DNA from 2 places in the Dehalobacter sp. genome. Region 1 is predicted to be linked to the other one. Evidence: riboswitches for the same ligand, from Rfam matches in the RefSeq annotation. Region 1 holds a riboswitch; the other holds the start of a gene.
What was found. A riboswitch is a leader RNA that binds a small molecule or an ion and turns the genes downstream of it on or off. The one in region 1 is predicted to bind thiamine pyrophosphate.
Positions count from the first base shown of each region.

Region 2: it holds a riboswitch for thiamine pyrophosphate, as region 1 does, so the genes downstream of both, OKX56_RS10465 (thiamine-binding protein) here and thiD (bifunctional hydroxymethylpyrimidine kinase/phosphomethylpyrimidine kinase) in region 1, are expected to answer to the same signal.

Region 1 is NZ_JAPDHR010000015.1:277,430-284,294, reverse strand. It holds gene thiM (hydroxyethylthiazole kinase) at 1-426, opposite strand, end outside; gene cytX (putative hydroxymethylpyrimidine transporter CytX) at 402-1,634, opposite strand; gene thiD (bifunctional hydroxymethylpyrimidine kinase/phosphomethylpyrimidine kinase) at 1,627-2,433, opposite strand; TPP riboswitch at 2,552-2,667, opposite strand; gene OKX56_RS05945 (putative DNA modification/repair radical SAM protein) at 2,867-4,093, shown strand; gene OKX56_RS05940 (TIGR03915 family putative DNA repair protein) at 4,173-4,916, shown strand; gene OKX56_RS05935 (M48 family metallopeptidase) at 4,919-5,647, opposite strand; gene glpK (glycerol kinase GlpK) at 5,804-6,865, opposite strand, start outside.
Region 2 is NZ_JAPDHR010000037.1:4,674-11,538, reverse strand. It holds gene OKX56_RS10505 (pilus assembly protein TadG-related protein) at 1-88, opposite strand, end outside; gene OKX56_RS10500 (TadE/TadG family type IV pilus assembly protein) at 127-681, opposite strand; gene OKX56_RS10495 (TadE/TadG family type IV pilus assembly protein) at 674-1,174, opposite strand; gene OKX56_RS10490 (YigZ family protein) at 1,472-2,098, opposite strand; partial or broken gene OKX56_RS10485 (uroporphyrinogen decarboxylase family protein) at 2,482-2,661, opposite strand; gene OKX56_RS10480 (cobalamin B12-binding domain-containing protein) at 2,683-3,321, opposite strand; gene OKX56_RS10475 (CBS domain-containing protein) at 3,717-4,139, opposite strand; gene OKX56_RS10470 (demethylmenaquinone methyltransferase) at 4,380-5,099, opposite strand; TPP riboswitch at 5,286-5,392, shown strand; gene OKX56_RS10465 (thiamine-binding protein) at 5,508-5,795, shown strand; gene OKX56_RS10460 (ABC transporter permease) at 5,812-6,609, shown strand; gene OKX56_RS10455 (ABC transporter substrate-binding protein) at 6,694-6,865, shown strand, end outside.

The DNA of each region.
Region 1 (6,865 bases):
ATCGACTCCCTTGGTTTGAACGTTCAAGCCGTTTAAACACTTGATTTCGGACATATTTCCTCTGATTACGGCAAAATGAATTTCATTTAGCAGTGTTTGGGCAACCTTATTGCGATAGGGCGTAGCGCCTACACCTACAGGATCAAAAATAACAGGTATGTGTAATTGGTTGGCTCTCTTTCCTGCCTTGATCATGGAACCAACCGTTCTTTCACTCAAAGTGCCCATATTAATCACAAGGCTTGAAGCGATCGCCACCATATCTTCAACTTCACTGATATCGTCAGCCATCACCGGTGAGCCCCCGAGCGCGAGAATGATATTCGCGCAATCATTGACCGTAACATAATTGGTGATGTTGTGAACCAGCGGTCTTCGCTCTTTTAATTCTTTCAGAGCTTCTACACATTCTTTGATGATATCCATTTTCCGACAACCCCTTTACCTAAAATACAAAATATTGCTGTTATCACCATTACAGGCAGGGTACTTCCTAAGAAAAAACCGCTCGCCGCAAACTGCTGATAAAGTACAACGCCTATAACCCAGATCAGCATGTTTAGCCAATTGATAGCCTGATCTTCCTTGATCTCCTTTTTTCTGAAGATATAATACTCCGTTAAAAGAATTGCGAAAAGCGGAGCAAAAACGGAACCTATGGCATAAAGAAAGTTCTCATACTGTTCCATGGGCACAATGACGGCAAGTACAGTTCCGATAAATGTCATGACCAGACCAGCTATTTTATCATTTGCTTTCGGCCAGATATTCAGATAACTGACTCCCGCTGAATAAGCATCAAGAAAGGTCGTCGTCACCGTAGATAAAACCACAATTCCCATTGCTGCAATTCCAAGATTGGCAGATAGGAGAATTGCCGAAATATCAGAATTCCCGGCAACAATAGCCGCTCCCAGTCCGATGACATACATCCAGCTGCTCCCGACAAAATAGCCGCCGGCACTCCCCCAAAAAGCTCCCTTGCGGCTCTTTGAATAACGGGTATAATCTGAAATCAGTGGTAACCAGGATAGCGGCATAATTACGCTAAGTTCTACTGCTGCACCAAAGGAAAGCTCTCCATCTGGAATCTGGACAGCTAAACCAGGATTTTTGAAGACAATCGTGCTTAAGACAATTGTCAGAATGAATAGCAGTCCTACGGCCAGAGCATTCACTTTGTTAAGCTTTTTTATCCCGACCCCAATCCAGAGACAAATTAGTAAACCGATAAAAATGCTCCATAATAGCTGGTTATTAAAGCCCCAGAGAATCTTGCTGATTTCATTGACTGAACGAGCGCCCACAATAATCATCACAGCCGTCCAGCCAAGAAGCTGCAAAATATTTAGAACTGAAAAACCATAAGACCCGTATTTTCCAAAAGAAATTCGGGTAGATTCTATGGCCGAAATTCTTTTTTCTGCACCGATTATTCCGGTGAGACCTAGAATAACAACGCCAAGCAAATGCCCCAGCAGAATAGCCTGAACACCTTTGCTGAAACCAAGGGGAGCAATTAATGCCCCGGTATAGATTTCAGCAATAGAAACTGCTGCCCCAAACCAGAGGATAAAATGGCTGAAAGAAGGAACCCCTTGTGTTTTATTATCAGGTATTTTAGAATCACTCATCCATCATTCCCGCTTTCTTATAAATTTCGTAAAAATGGTGCGTTGGGCCTACCCCTTTACCTATTTCCAACGAATGCTCTATCGCCATCGTAATATATTTTTTACTTGCTTCTACGGCCCTGGTCATTTCCATGTCCTTGGCCAGGTTTGCAGCAATAGAAGCCGAAAGGGTACAACCGGTGCCATGGGTATTTTTCGTATTCAGCCTTGGCGCTTTAAATTCAGAAAATACTTTTCCATCAAACAGAATATCCGTCGCCGTTCCCTCCAAGTGTCCACCTTTTAGCAAGACACAGGCGGGTCCCAAGGATAAAATTATTTTTGCTGCTTCCTTCACATCCCGAAGATTTAGGATCGGCCTTCCTGTAATTGTCTCAGCCTCAGGAATATTCGGAGTAACGATGGTCGCAAGCGGCAGTAGGTTTGTAATCAAAGCCTTTCTGGCATCTTCCTTCAGTAAAGGATATCCGCTTTTCGAAATCATCACCGGATCAAGTACAATCCTTTTGACGTTATGCTCAATTAATCTATCCCGAATCGTTTCTATAGTCTCGCTTACCGATACCATCCCGATTTTCAATGCATCTACTTCAATGTCTTCAAAAATTGCATCGATTTGTTTCCCGATAATCTCCGGCTTAATATCCTGCACAGCAATAACCCCTTGGGTATTCTGTGCTGTCACAGCAGTTATCACACTCATTCCATAAACCCCATGTGCAGCAAAAGTCTTCAAATCAGCCTGAATTCCTGCTCCACCACAAGTGTCACTGCCTGCAATTGTTAATACTTTTTTCATAGGATACCTTCTTTCTCGATTTCTGAGCAGAAAAACGAAAAACACAAATCGGAAAAAGATTTGTGTTTTGTCTGCTTAAAAACATTGCAGTACGTACTATACGTACGTCTAACATCTCATGTATTCCAAAACTTCTTCCCTCCGCCAGCATTACCTGGATCAGGTTATAGGAGTCAAAGACATCATTGGGTCTTTATCTCAGCCGGCCTCGATCCGGCACCCCTGAAATTAAGTTATTTAATTTTGAGCTGGTAAGATTAGAATAATTGAACCTAGTATAGTATTTTCTGAAATAGATTTCAAGTCGATCTTTTTTTTTATTTTTTGTTCTTATTTTTGTCTTATCTATCTCCGAACCCGTATTATGCAGAATTATCGAACATATGTTTGCATTTCTGTTCTGTTTCTGCTAAAATTTATTGGGGTGATGAGCATGAGTACCCTGGAAAGACTTGCAGTCCTCGCCGATGGAGCCAAGTATGATGTTTCCTGTGCTTCAAGCGGGGTAAATAAACAAAATAAAGGCGGTATCGGCAATTCCAAATCATTTGGCATCTGCCATACCTGGTCTGCCGACGGCCGCTGTGTTTCACTCTTAAAACTTCTTCTGACCAACTACTGTATTTATAACTGTCATTATTGCATTAACCGTAATCAAAATGATATCCCGCGAGCCAGTTTCACGCCAAGGGAAGTTGCCGACCTGACGATTCAATTCTACAGGCGAAATTATATTGAAGGTCTTTTTTTGAGCTCGGGGATTGAGCGCAGTCCAAATCATACCATGGAAAGGATTTATCAGGTTCTTGACATTCTGAGGCATGAATATCACTTTTACGGATATATACACGTCAAAGTGATTCCCGGCGCCGATCCGGCGCTGGTCAACAAGACCGGATTACTCGCCGACAGGATGAGCATTAATATTGAACAGCCTACAGAGCAGAGCCTCAAACTCCTGGCGCCGCAAAAGACACTGCCCGTCCTATTTGCGCCGATGAATCAAATTAATAATCAAATGACGCAAAACGCTTCCGAAAGAAAGATCTTCCGACACGTCCAAAAATTTGTTCCGGCAGGACAGTCGACCCAGATGATTGTCGGGGCAAGCAAAGACAGTGACCTTTCCATTATTAAAGCCACAGAAACCCTTTACAACCGTTTTCAGTTGAAAAGAGTCTATTACTCGGCCTATGTTCCCGTTAATGAGGGCCCAAATCTTCCTGCTCTTTCCACTTCTCCGCCTTTGCTTAGAGAACACCGGCTCTATCAGGCGGACTGGCTGCTGAGATTTTACAGCTTTAAAGCGGATGAAATCGTCAATGAACAAAGTCCGTTTTTGGATACCGATTTTGATCCCAAAATTTCCTGGGCGCTTCGAAACATGCAGTTATTTCCTCTAGAAATCAACCAAGCCTCTTATGAAGAGCTGCTTCGAATTCCTGGCGTAGGCGTGACTTCCGCCCAGAGAATCATCCTGCAGCGCAGGCTGGGTAATATTTCTTATAATCATCTTAAAAAAATGGGTGTGGTTCTTAAGCGCGCTAAATATTTTATTACGTGTCAGGGCTGTTATTACGGAGGCATCCCTGCAGAAAGTGCCTTGGTGCGCCAGGCCCTGGCACCTGTAGCCAAACCCGTTCAGCTATGTTTGTTCTGATTTATCCTGTAAACATAGATGATCATTTTAGGGTTGACAAGGTTCTAGGAATCTTCCGAAGAATGAGGGACTGTTGAAAATGGATTATTTATATGACGGAAGCTTTGACGGTCTGCTGACTTCAATATATTACAGCTATTATGAACAAAGAGCCCAGGGAATCTATCCTGAGGCTTCGTATCAGTTCAATATGTTCACGCCATCTACCGTTATCCAAAGTGATCCTGTGCTTGCTGCCAGGGTTTATGATGCGATAGACAGAAAAATTTCTGTCTACTCCTTAATGCAGATCTATTATGTATACCTCTCGAACAATACCGCTAAAGAAAACCTTATCTTAAAATACCTTCAGCTGGGCTTTCAGTTAGGTCCGAAAATTGACAGCATTCATTCTCATCCCGAGGTATTGCCGATCCGGCAAACAGCCAAGAAAGTATCTTTTGAAGCAGAGCGCTTTTTGGGGCTACTTCGCTTTACGGATACCCGCAGTTATCTTTATTCGGCCCTGGAGCCGGATCATAATATATTAATTCTTCTGGCCGACCATTTTGCCGACAGGCTAGCAGGCGAACGTTTCATTATTCATGACAAAAAAAGAAGCCTTGCGATCATCTGCAATAAAAAAGACTGGTACCTTTCCGATTTTTCCGAGGAAGCAGCCATTCCTGATTCAGAGACAGAACAATTATACCAGGAGCTCTGGGCTAAATATTTTACCCGTATCAGCATTGAAAACCGCAAAAATAAAAAGCTCCAATCCCATTTTATCCCCCAGCGCTATCGTCATAACCTGGTGGAATTTCGAAAATCGGAGCTGCTTTAATCTCATCCGTCCATCAATTCATTACAATGTTCTTTCAGCCAGCTTTTCCACTTCTTATAGTCCGGCAGAATTTGTTCCACGAATGCCCAAAATTCCTTGGAATGGTTCATGTACTTAAGATGGGCCAATTCATGAATAATCACATAAGCCGCAACCTGGTTCGGTGCCATGATAATGCGCCAATTTAAGTTGATGTATCCTTTGCTTGAACAGCTTCCCCATTTTGTTTTTTGATCCTTAATTCTAAGTTTTTGGTAGGTAATATCCAGCTGTCTGGCATAATATTCGACCTGTTCAGGAAGAAGCTTTTGGGCCTGCCGGATATACCATTCTTCCAGTATCTTTTTGGTTGATTGACTTTTCTTCTCTTTTGATAACCCCGGTGGAATGGTTACAACGATCCTGCTTCCAATAAACGATGCTGAGGAGCTTCCGGGTCCGGCCTTTTCCTCGATCAGCAGAGGATAATGCCTGCCCCTGTACAGTAGTTTTTCACCTGAAACATATTCCTTCGCAGCAGTTTCACCTGCTGCTGAATTTTGTTTTTCGATGTGCTTTAATATCAGGTCTTTATTGTTTTCCAGATATCGTCTGGCCTGGGTAAAAGTAATTTCGGCAGGAACAGAAACCTTTAACTTCTGATGTTTGATGGTAACAATCAATCTTTTTGCTTTGCTGCTTTTTCGAAGCTCATATTCAATTTGCCTTTTGCCTATACGAAGGTATTCCATTTTGCCTTCCACTTTACTCCCGAAAATAATGATATTGCCCTGTGCAAAAAATCAAGCAAGACTATTTTACTACGACTAAGGGGAAAAAAGAAACCTTTACGCCAATAAATATTATCTGAACATATCTGTTATTTGTATTTTCCGTTCATAATCCCATCATACGGTCCGATAGGTTGCCTGACTGACTGCCGCTTTCCACCCACTGAGGTATTGCTGACGCTCAGATTCGGTGATGTTCGAATCAGAAATAAAACGCCCTTTACTGAGGCATTTCAGCTCTTCTTTGTCCTTCCAGTATCCGGCTGCCAAACCTGCCAGATATGCTGCTCCCAAAGCCGTAACCTCACAAATTTCTGACCGTTCAACCGGAATACCGCTGAGATCCGCCTGAAACTGCAGCAGGAAATTATTATCGGCTGCACCGCCGTCTACTTTCAAGGCCTTAAGACGGATACCGGTATCCTTAGCCATTAACGCAAGAACATCATTCGTCTGATAAGCAATGCTTTCCAGCGCGGCTCTTACAAGGTGGAAGCGGTTTGCTCCCCGGGTAAGTCCGGTCACTATGCCGCGGGCATGCATATCCCAGTATGGTGCGCCGAGTCCGACGAAGGCCGGAACAATATAGACACCGTTCGTATCTTTGACCTGAGTTGCATAATACTCGCTTTCGGCAGAAGTTTTCAGCAATCCAAGTTCATCACGAAGCCACTGAATGACTGCTCCACCAATAAATACACTGCCTTCCAGCGCATATTCCACCCCGTTGTCAATTCCCCAGGCAATTGTTGTCAGCAATTTATTTTGAGACCGGATCATATTTTTACCGGTATTCATTAGGATAAAACAACCCGTACCATAGGTATTTTTAACCATTCCTTCTGTAAAGCAGGCCTGCCCAAAAAGTGCGGCCTGCTGATCACCGGCTATACCAGCTATCGGTATTTCAGCGCCAAATATCGAAGAATCTGTTACCCCGCAGCAGAGGCTGCTCGGACAGACTTCCGGCAGCAGTGATCTGGGGATATTCAGATAAGATAATATTTTGTCATCCCACGCTAGTTCCCTGATATTATAGAGCATGGTCCGGGAGGCATTGCTATAATCCGTGATATGCAGCCGGCCTTTGGTAAGATTCCAGACGAGCCAGCTGTCAATTGTGCCAAAAAGCAAATCCCCTTTTTCAGCCATCGCCTGTCCATCCGGAATATGATCGAG
Region 2 (6,865 bases), on a different contig from region 1:
CAATTAACAGGGCAGCAAATAGAATTGTGATATTTCCATCTTCATTTTTTAAAAGTTTACGCATCAGCAAGCAGACGCTTCTAGGCATATTGCCACCTACTTTCTGACCTAACACACTTTGATTTGCTAACCTTCTTTTGTCATAATCAGTCGATTTTTTTTAAGGTTTTTCGTAAATGTCAGCTGTTCTCCGAATATCACTCTTCCTACCGGAGTCAACGGTTCAACTGTATAAACTAAACTGGCTGTGATCTGCGCATATCTCCATTTTTTTGTATTTTGATCCGTACCGCCGCCACTTTTGGGCGTGTAGTAGTCTTTCTTTTCAGTCCAACATTTTAACTTGGCATCACTCACAGACAGATCTTCCTCATCAACCAGCGACGATGTCTTTTCCATTGCCTCTTTTATTGCTTTTTTGGCAGATTCTCCACTGATAGTTTGGGAATAATCACTATCATAGCTTATACCCATTGTCCAAGACGCATTGCGATAAGCGTAATCAAAAGTAAGATACTTATTCATCATCCACCCTAAATCTATCACAGCAAACGTTAACGTTAGAAATAAAGGAAGTACCAGGGCAAATTCAACAAGTGCCTGTCCATTTTCATTTTTTAGCATGCGCATCAAATTGAACACCCTTCCCTTCAAACGTATCCGTTCGATATCTCTAACCATCCTCAGGGTACCCCTCTAAAAACACCTGCGAAGTAAATGTTGACAATACCCTAAATTCATCACCAAAAAACAATTTTGACTGCGGCATGAGCACCGGTACATCATATTCCAAGGTTACTGTCGCGTTAAAATATGTATAATAGCTTGGTAATTCTTGAAATTGAGATCCCTTGTTCGCATGATACGTATAATTCCTTCGTTTTGTCTCTCCAGCTTTGGCCTCAACGGTTAACTGATCAAAATCCAATCTGTCTGTATAATCACTAATGGAATTTTTTACTTGTTCTTTGATATTTGTCTTGCTGGTAACTTGCCGGATTCCCTCATTTGCTGCACTCTGTACCAATACTTGTGCATCGACAATTCGTCCGGCATCCAAAATAAAACCAAAAAATAGTAGTAAGATAGGCAAAACCAGTGCAAATTCCACCATAGCCTGACCTTTTTTGCATTCCCGTATTTTTCTTAAACTAATAAATTCTCTGATTTTCATATTTTTACCGCCCAGCATTAATATAATCAGCCGCTGCCATATGCAACTAGTTAAGCCTTGTCTATTTTTTACAATATATTTACGTTTAGTTTACAATCATTTTACATTTGGTTTTATATGGATTCTATCTATAAAAACTCAGACCCTCAAGAGGAAATTTGTCGAAATGATGTCTTTTACAAGAAATTGATACTTTCGGACTATTTTTGTTTCCCAATAGTACCAGTAGATTAATCCATGCGTTCCCAGTACCTACATATTTTGCGTAAAAAAAAAGGCCCCTGAGGGTCTTATTTTCTATACGCTAACCGACTTTAATACAGCCCCAGCATCCTTCCAGGAAACCTGCCCGTTGGTGAATTCATGCAGCCAGCCAGTAAAGGTATCCTGATCTCCATCCCGGATGTATACTTCAAGATCAATTTCTTCACTAAACTTTTCATTACCGCTTTCCATGCCCTTTTGCTTCAGGCCGTACCGGATCTGTTCAAACCAGGAGTACGGAATCCGGAGTACATAGATCCGGTGCGGAACGAGCTGGACAATCGCTGTGTTCTCCAATGCAAGGCGGGCTGTCCCGCCATAGGCTCTTGTAAGTCCACCGGTACCAAGCAGGATACCGCCAAAATAACGCACAACAATGATCTGGATGTTCCAGAGCTGCCGGTGCTGGAGCAGTTCCATGACCGGTCTTCCCCCTGTACCCTGCGGTTCGCCGTCATCCGAGGCTTTCTCAATCCTGCCTTCGTGAATACGGTAAGCGTATACATAATGACGGGCATTAGGAAGGACTTCCCGGATTTCCTTCATATTTTTTTCGGCTTCGGCCGTGCCTTCGATATATTTAACCAAAGCGATAAACCTTGATTTTTCAACGACTTGTTCGGCCTCTGTCTCTCTCTCGATTGTTTTAAATGCTTCCACTTTTCGTCCCCACCATTAACTTAATTATAGTTTTAGCCAGTACCTATATTCTAAATATAACATAGATTTCAACTTATATCCTTTAACCCTTCTTATATTTGACTTTTTCACACTATAACCGAACACAAAAAAGCCAGGATTTTCTCCTGGCTGATAGTTGCTTCTATATTTTTCCCTGCCAGTAGGCACTGGTAAACTACTTCCGGCAGTACGGATATTTGTTTAAAAGAGTGCCAGGAAAGTTACATAGGCTAGGCAAAACTCATTTCCTGTCCAATATCCCAATTCATTCCCATCGCGGGGTCCTTGTCTGCGAGTTCCGGAGCTCTTTAACGATATCACTCCAAGAAATCAACAATTGTTCTTCCATCGTGAAACACCTCCTATTTATAAATACCATACTCCATGACAAATTCATTTACGGCGATGATGTTTTCCGCCTTGCCATCCGCTGGTGCAAGAAGCTCCTTATCGGTGCCAAAAATGTATCCTCCGCCTGCCATACCATCGATTAATTCTTTCGCTTTGGCAATACATTCTTCCTTGGTCCGCTCTTGATAGAGGTTCATAGCTTCACTTATTGATCAACCCACCCATCTCTGGCATATTTTTACACCTTCAGCTGCGTTTGTCGAAAAGGCATCGGCACCTATACTTTTACATACATTCTCATTAACGGGTACTCCGCCGATAATCACCTTAACTGAATTTCTAAGGCCTGCTTCATTAAGCGCATTAACTGTTTCTTTCTTACTATCCAGCGCCAAAGTCAGTACGCCGCTTAATCCTATAATATCAGGGTTAACCTCTTTTACCTTGTCCACGATCTGGTTAACCGGAACATTGATCCCCAGGTCGATCACCTCAAAACTCGCGGCTTCAGCCACGGATCTGAAAATATTTTTGCCTATGTCATGAATATCTCCAAAGACTGTAGCTAAAACAATCTTTCCGCCTTTTGCTGAGGAACCTGCACTTAAAGCCGGTTTGAGCTTGTCCATTACACTTTGCAACACTTCCCCGGCGAAGACCAAATCTCCAATAAAGTACTCGCCCGAATCATAGCGTTCACCTACGAGTGTCATACCTTGCTGACAAGCTTTAACAACTTCTTGAGCTTCTGCGGCATTGTCGTCTTTACTTAGTACTTCATCAATGGCCTTGTTTAGCACGTCTTCGTCCAAATCGGACATCGCTTGAGTCAGGACTTTCAAATCCACCACTTCAGATCATCCTCCATAAAAATTTGTGTATACAAGCAACTATACCAAATATACATTTTTTTAAATTTAGTATGAAATGATTTTTAGAAATTTTATGTTCAAATATATCCGGATCATTGATTGCATCTTTAGAACTGCTTTAGCTGTAACATTACACAATCTTTTATGGTACATGTATCTCAATTCATACTTTTGGATTTTGTCTGACAGTATCTATTTATTGAATTTCCACCACATCGTAACTGCCTGAGAAAATTGCAGCACCAAACCATAAAAAAGAGCCGCTTAAAAATGATATTTTGTTTTCACTCATAAAACCTCCATAAAATATGTAATGGGATATGCCATTGTAAAGCATATCCCATTTATGATTGAAGTATCTTTCCTATCTGGCATTAATGGCTGATGCCTCGCGATATCCCGTTTAAAGCCTCTCCAGCCTCATTGATATGAATATTTTCAATCGCGAGGTCACCTAACGCAATGACCCCAATAATTTGCCCCTTGTTCAGCACAGGAAGACGTTTTACCTGGTATTCAGCCATGGTTTCAGCAACAGTATCGATATCCTGCGTGCCATCGATACAGATTGGATCTACCGTCATGCACTGCTCGGCCGTCATCTGGTTGACATCCTTGTTCGAAGCGATGACCCTCAGAACAATATCCCGGTCTGTAATAATTCCCAATACTTTGCCGGCCTGAACGACCGGAACAGCACCAATATCTTTATCTCTCATAATTTTAGCGATATCCGTAACTTTGGCTGCTGGGTCCACCCAGCTTACATCTGTTGACATAATATCCATGACCCGCATATAAAAAACACCTCCGTTTTAATATTTCCACTAGTTTTTCACTGAAACCAATGAATTATGTCAGTAAATAATCCCTTTGTAAAACGTTGATTTTAATTAAAGAAAAATGATTATCTATACTATCTTTTGCTGTAAAAATAAAATTATCCTCGGTTGACCCGGGGATAATTTTATTACGTTATTTACTGCTATTATTGTTGTTTATAATTGAATTCCTTATTTTTATTCTATTTGTTTGATTCATTTTGGTTTTCGGCCATACACGATCGCCACAACACCGCCGACAAGATTTTTATATCCCGTATCCTGAAGTCCGCATTCAGCAAAGATCAGGGTGAGCTGACGCTGAGATTCAAACTCACAGGCTGAATCATAAAGATACGTGTATTCTTTTTGTTTTCCGCCGTGGATTTTTCCCAGCCACGGGACGATCTTCTCAAAATACAGCCAGTAAAACTGTTTGAAAACCGGTATAGTCGGTTTTCCCATATCCAGAGATACAACCATCGAACCAGGTTTGACAACACGGATCATTTCCCGGATTCCGCGGCGCAGATCAGGAAGATTCCTGAGCCCCCAGCCAACGGTCGCTCCGTCAAAACTGTTGTCGGTAAAAGGCAAGCTCATCGCATTGCCCTGCAAAAGCTCAATACTCGCTTTGTAACGGTCATTTTCAATATTTTTCCGGCCCACAACCAGCATTTCCTCTGAAAAATCGACTCCGGTGACTCTGCCGGAATCCCCGACGGCGACGGCAATTTCTCTGGTAAGCTTGCCGGTTCCGCAGCACAGGTCAATCATCTTCATTCCGGGTTTAGCCTCGACAATCCTGACTGCTTTGGCCCGCCAGGCGTTATCCATCCCCATACTCATCAGGGAATTCATTAGATCATATTTCCCGGCAATCGCGTTAAACGTTTCCTTGACGTATTCTGATTTATCTTTGCCTGCAAAATCCATTTTCTCTCTCCTTGTACCATCTTGCCCAGTATATGGTCAGTACTATCATATGATAATTAGCCCAAATTGTCCAATTTAAGAACTATCTAGAATATCTCACCTGAGAAGCAAATGATCTGATGAAAAGCAAACAGTAATCTAAAACACTATTGCTAATGATTTTCAACTATGGTAGGATAAAACTAATTTAATAGTATGGGGAGCTGGGGATGCTGGCTGAGAGGGATATCACGTATCCGACCCTTAAAACTGATCTGGGTAATGCCAGCGTAGTAATAATAAAAAACTTTAATAACTGCGCTGCCTTTGCAGCGTTTTTTGTTTGTCGGTCATGGTTGATAAGCAGTGTCTTATTATTTACAAAGTCACGGACAGTAATCTATAAAATACGTGAAGGAGAAATGTATTTTGGCGAAGATAACAATGGCCTTTCAGGTCATTCCAAAAGTTGAGGAATCCAGAATCTATCCGGTTGTTGATGAAGCAATCAAAGTTGTCGCCCAAAGCGGCCTTCCCTACGAAGTCGGTCCGATGGAAACAGCACTTGAAGGAGAGCCTGATGAAATCTGGCAGGTCATCAAAGATGCTATGGAGGCTTGTATCAAAGCCGGGGCTTCCAGGGTAATGACCAATGTAAAAATTGACTATGTACCCCAGGGTTCCACGATCAATGAGAAAATTGCCAAGTACCGCTGAAAAGAAGGGATTCCCATTGCTGAAAAACAATAGCCGGAGATTCCGACCACCGGCTGTACTGCTGAGGTATGCCCCTGCCCTTTTCTTTTTGGTTGTGCTGCTGGCAGTCTGGCAGCTTACGGTAAATTACTTCAGCATCCCCCGCTGGCTTCTTCCCTCTCCTTCTCAGATCGGGAAAGCTCTCTGGAATACGAAGGACGTGATCTGGGGCCATACCAAAGCAACGATCATTGAGACGACGTTGGGCTTAGGGCTCGCTGTTGCTCTGGGCATGACGGTCAGCACACTAATGACGCTGTTTCCGCTGTCTCGGCGGGTGTTTTACCCATTTCTGATCATTTCCCAGACGATCCCCTTGATAGCGGTCGCACCGCTGCTGTTGCTCTGGCTGGGGTATGGGGTACTGCCTAAAATCTTGATTGTCGTTCTGGTCTGTTTTTTTCCGATCGCGATCAGTTTGCTTGAAGGCCTTGAATTAAGCGATTTAGATCTTCTGCATCTGCTGCAAAGCATGGGCGCATCCAAATGGCAGGTATTCTCCCTAATCCGTTGGCCTCACGCTATGCCGGCACTGTTTTCAGGCTTGAAAATTGCTGCTGCCTACAGTGTCATGACGGCTGTCATCAGTGAATGGCTTGGAGCAAGCCAAGGGCTCGGTGTCTATCTGCTGCGTTCTTCGAATAATTTCCTTACCGACAGAGTATTTGCAGCAATCATTGCAATCACTGCTCTCAGCTTCTTTTATTATGCAATCATTATTATTCTGACCAGGCTACTGCTTCCCTGGTATTCCCGATACAGACGGACAAGCTGACCCAGGGACGTATCTTTCGTCCCCGTAAACAAGGAGAAAAGATACGTTCCTTCGCCCCCCAAAAAATACAAGTGAGGTATAGAAATGAAAACGAAAAAGATATTGGTTACGTTTATTGTGCTCCTTCTGATTCTCACTGTGACTCTTTCGGGTTGCAGCAAACAGGCTGAACAGAACTCCGTCCAGAATAACCAGCCGGTTAAACTAACGCTTATGCTGGACTGGACACCGAATACGAATCATACCGGGCTATTTG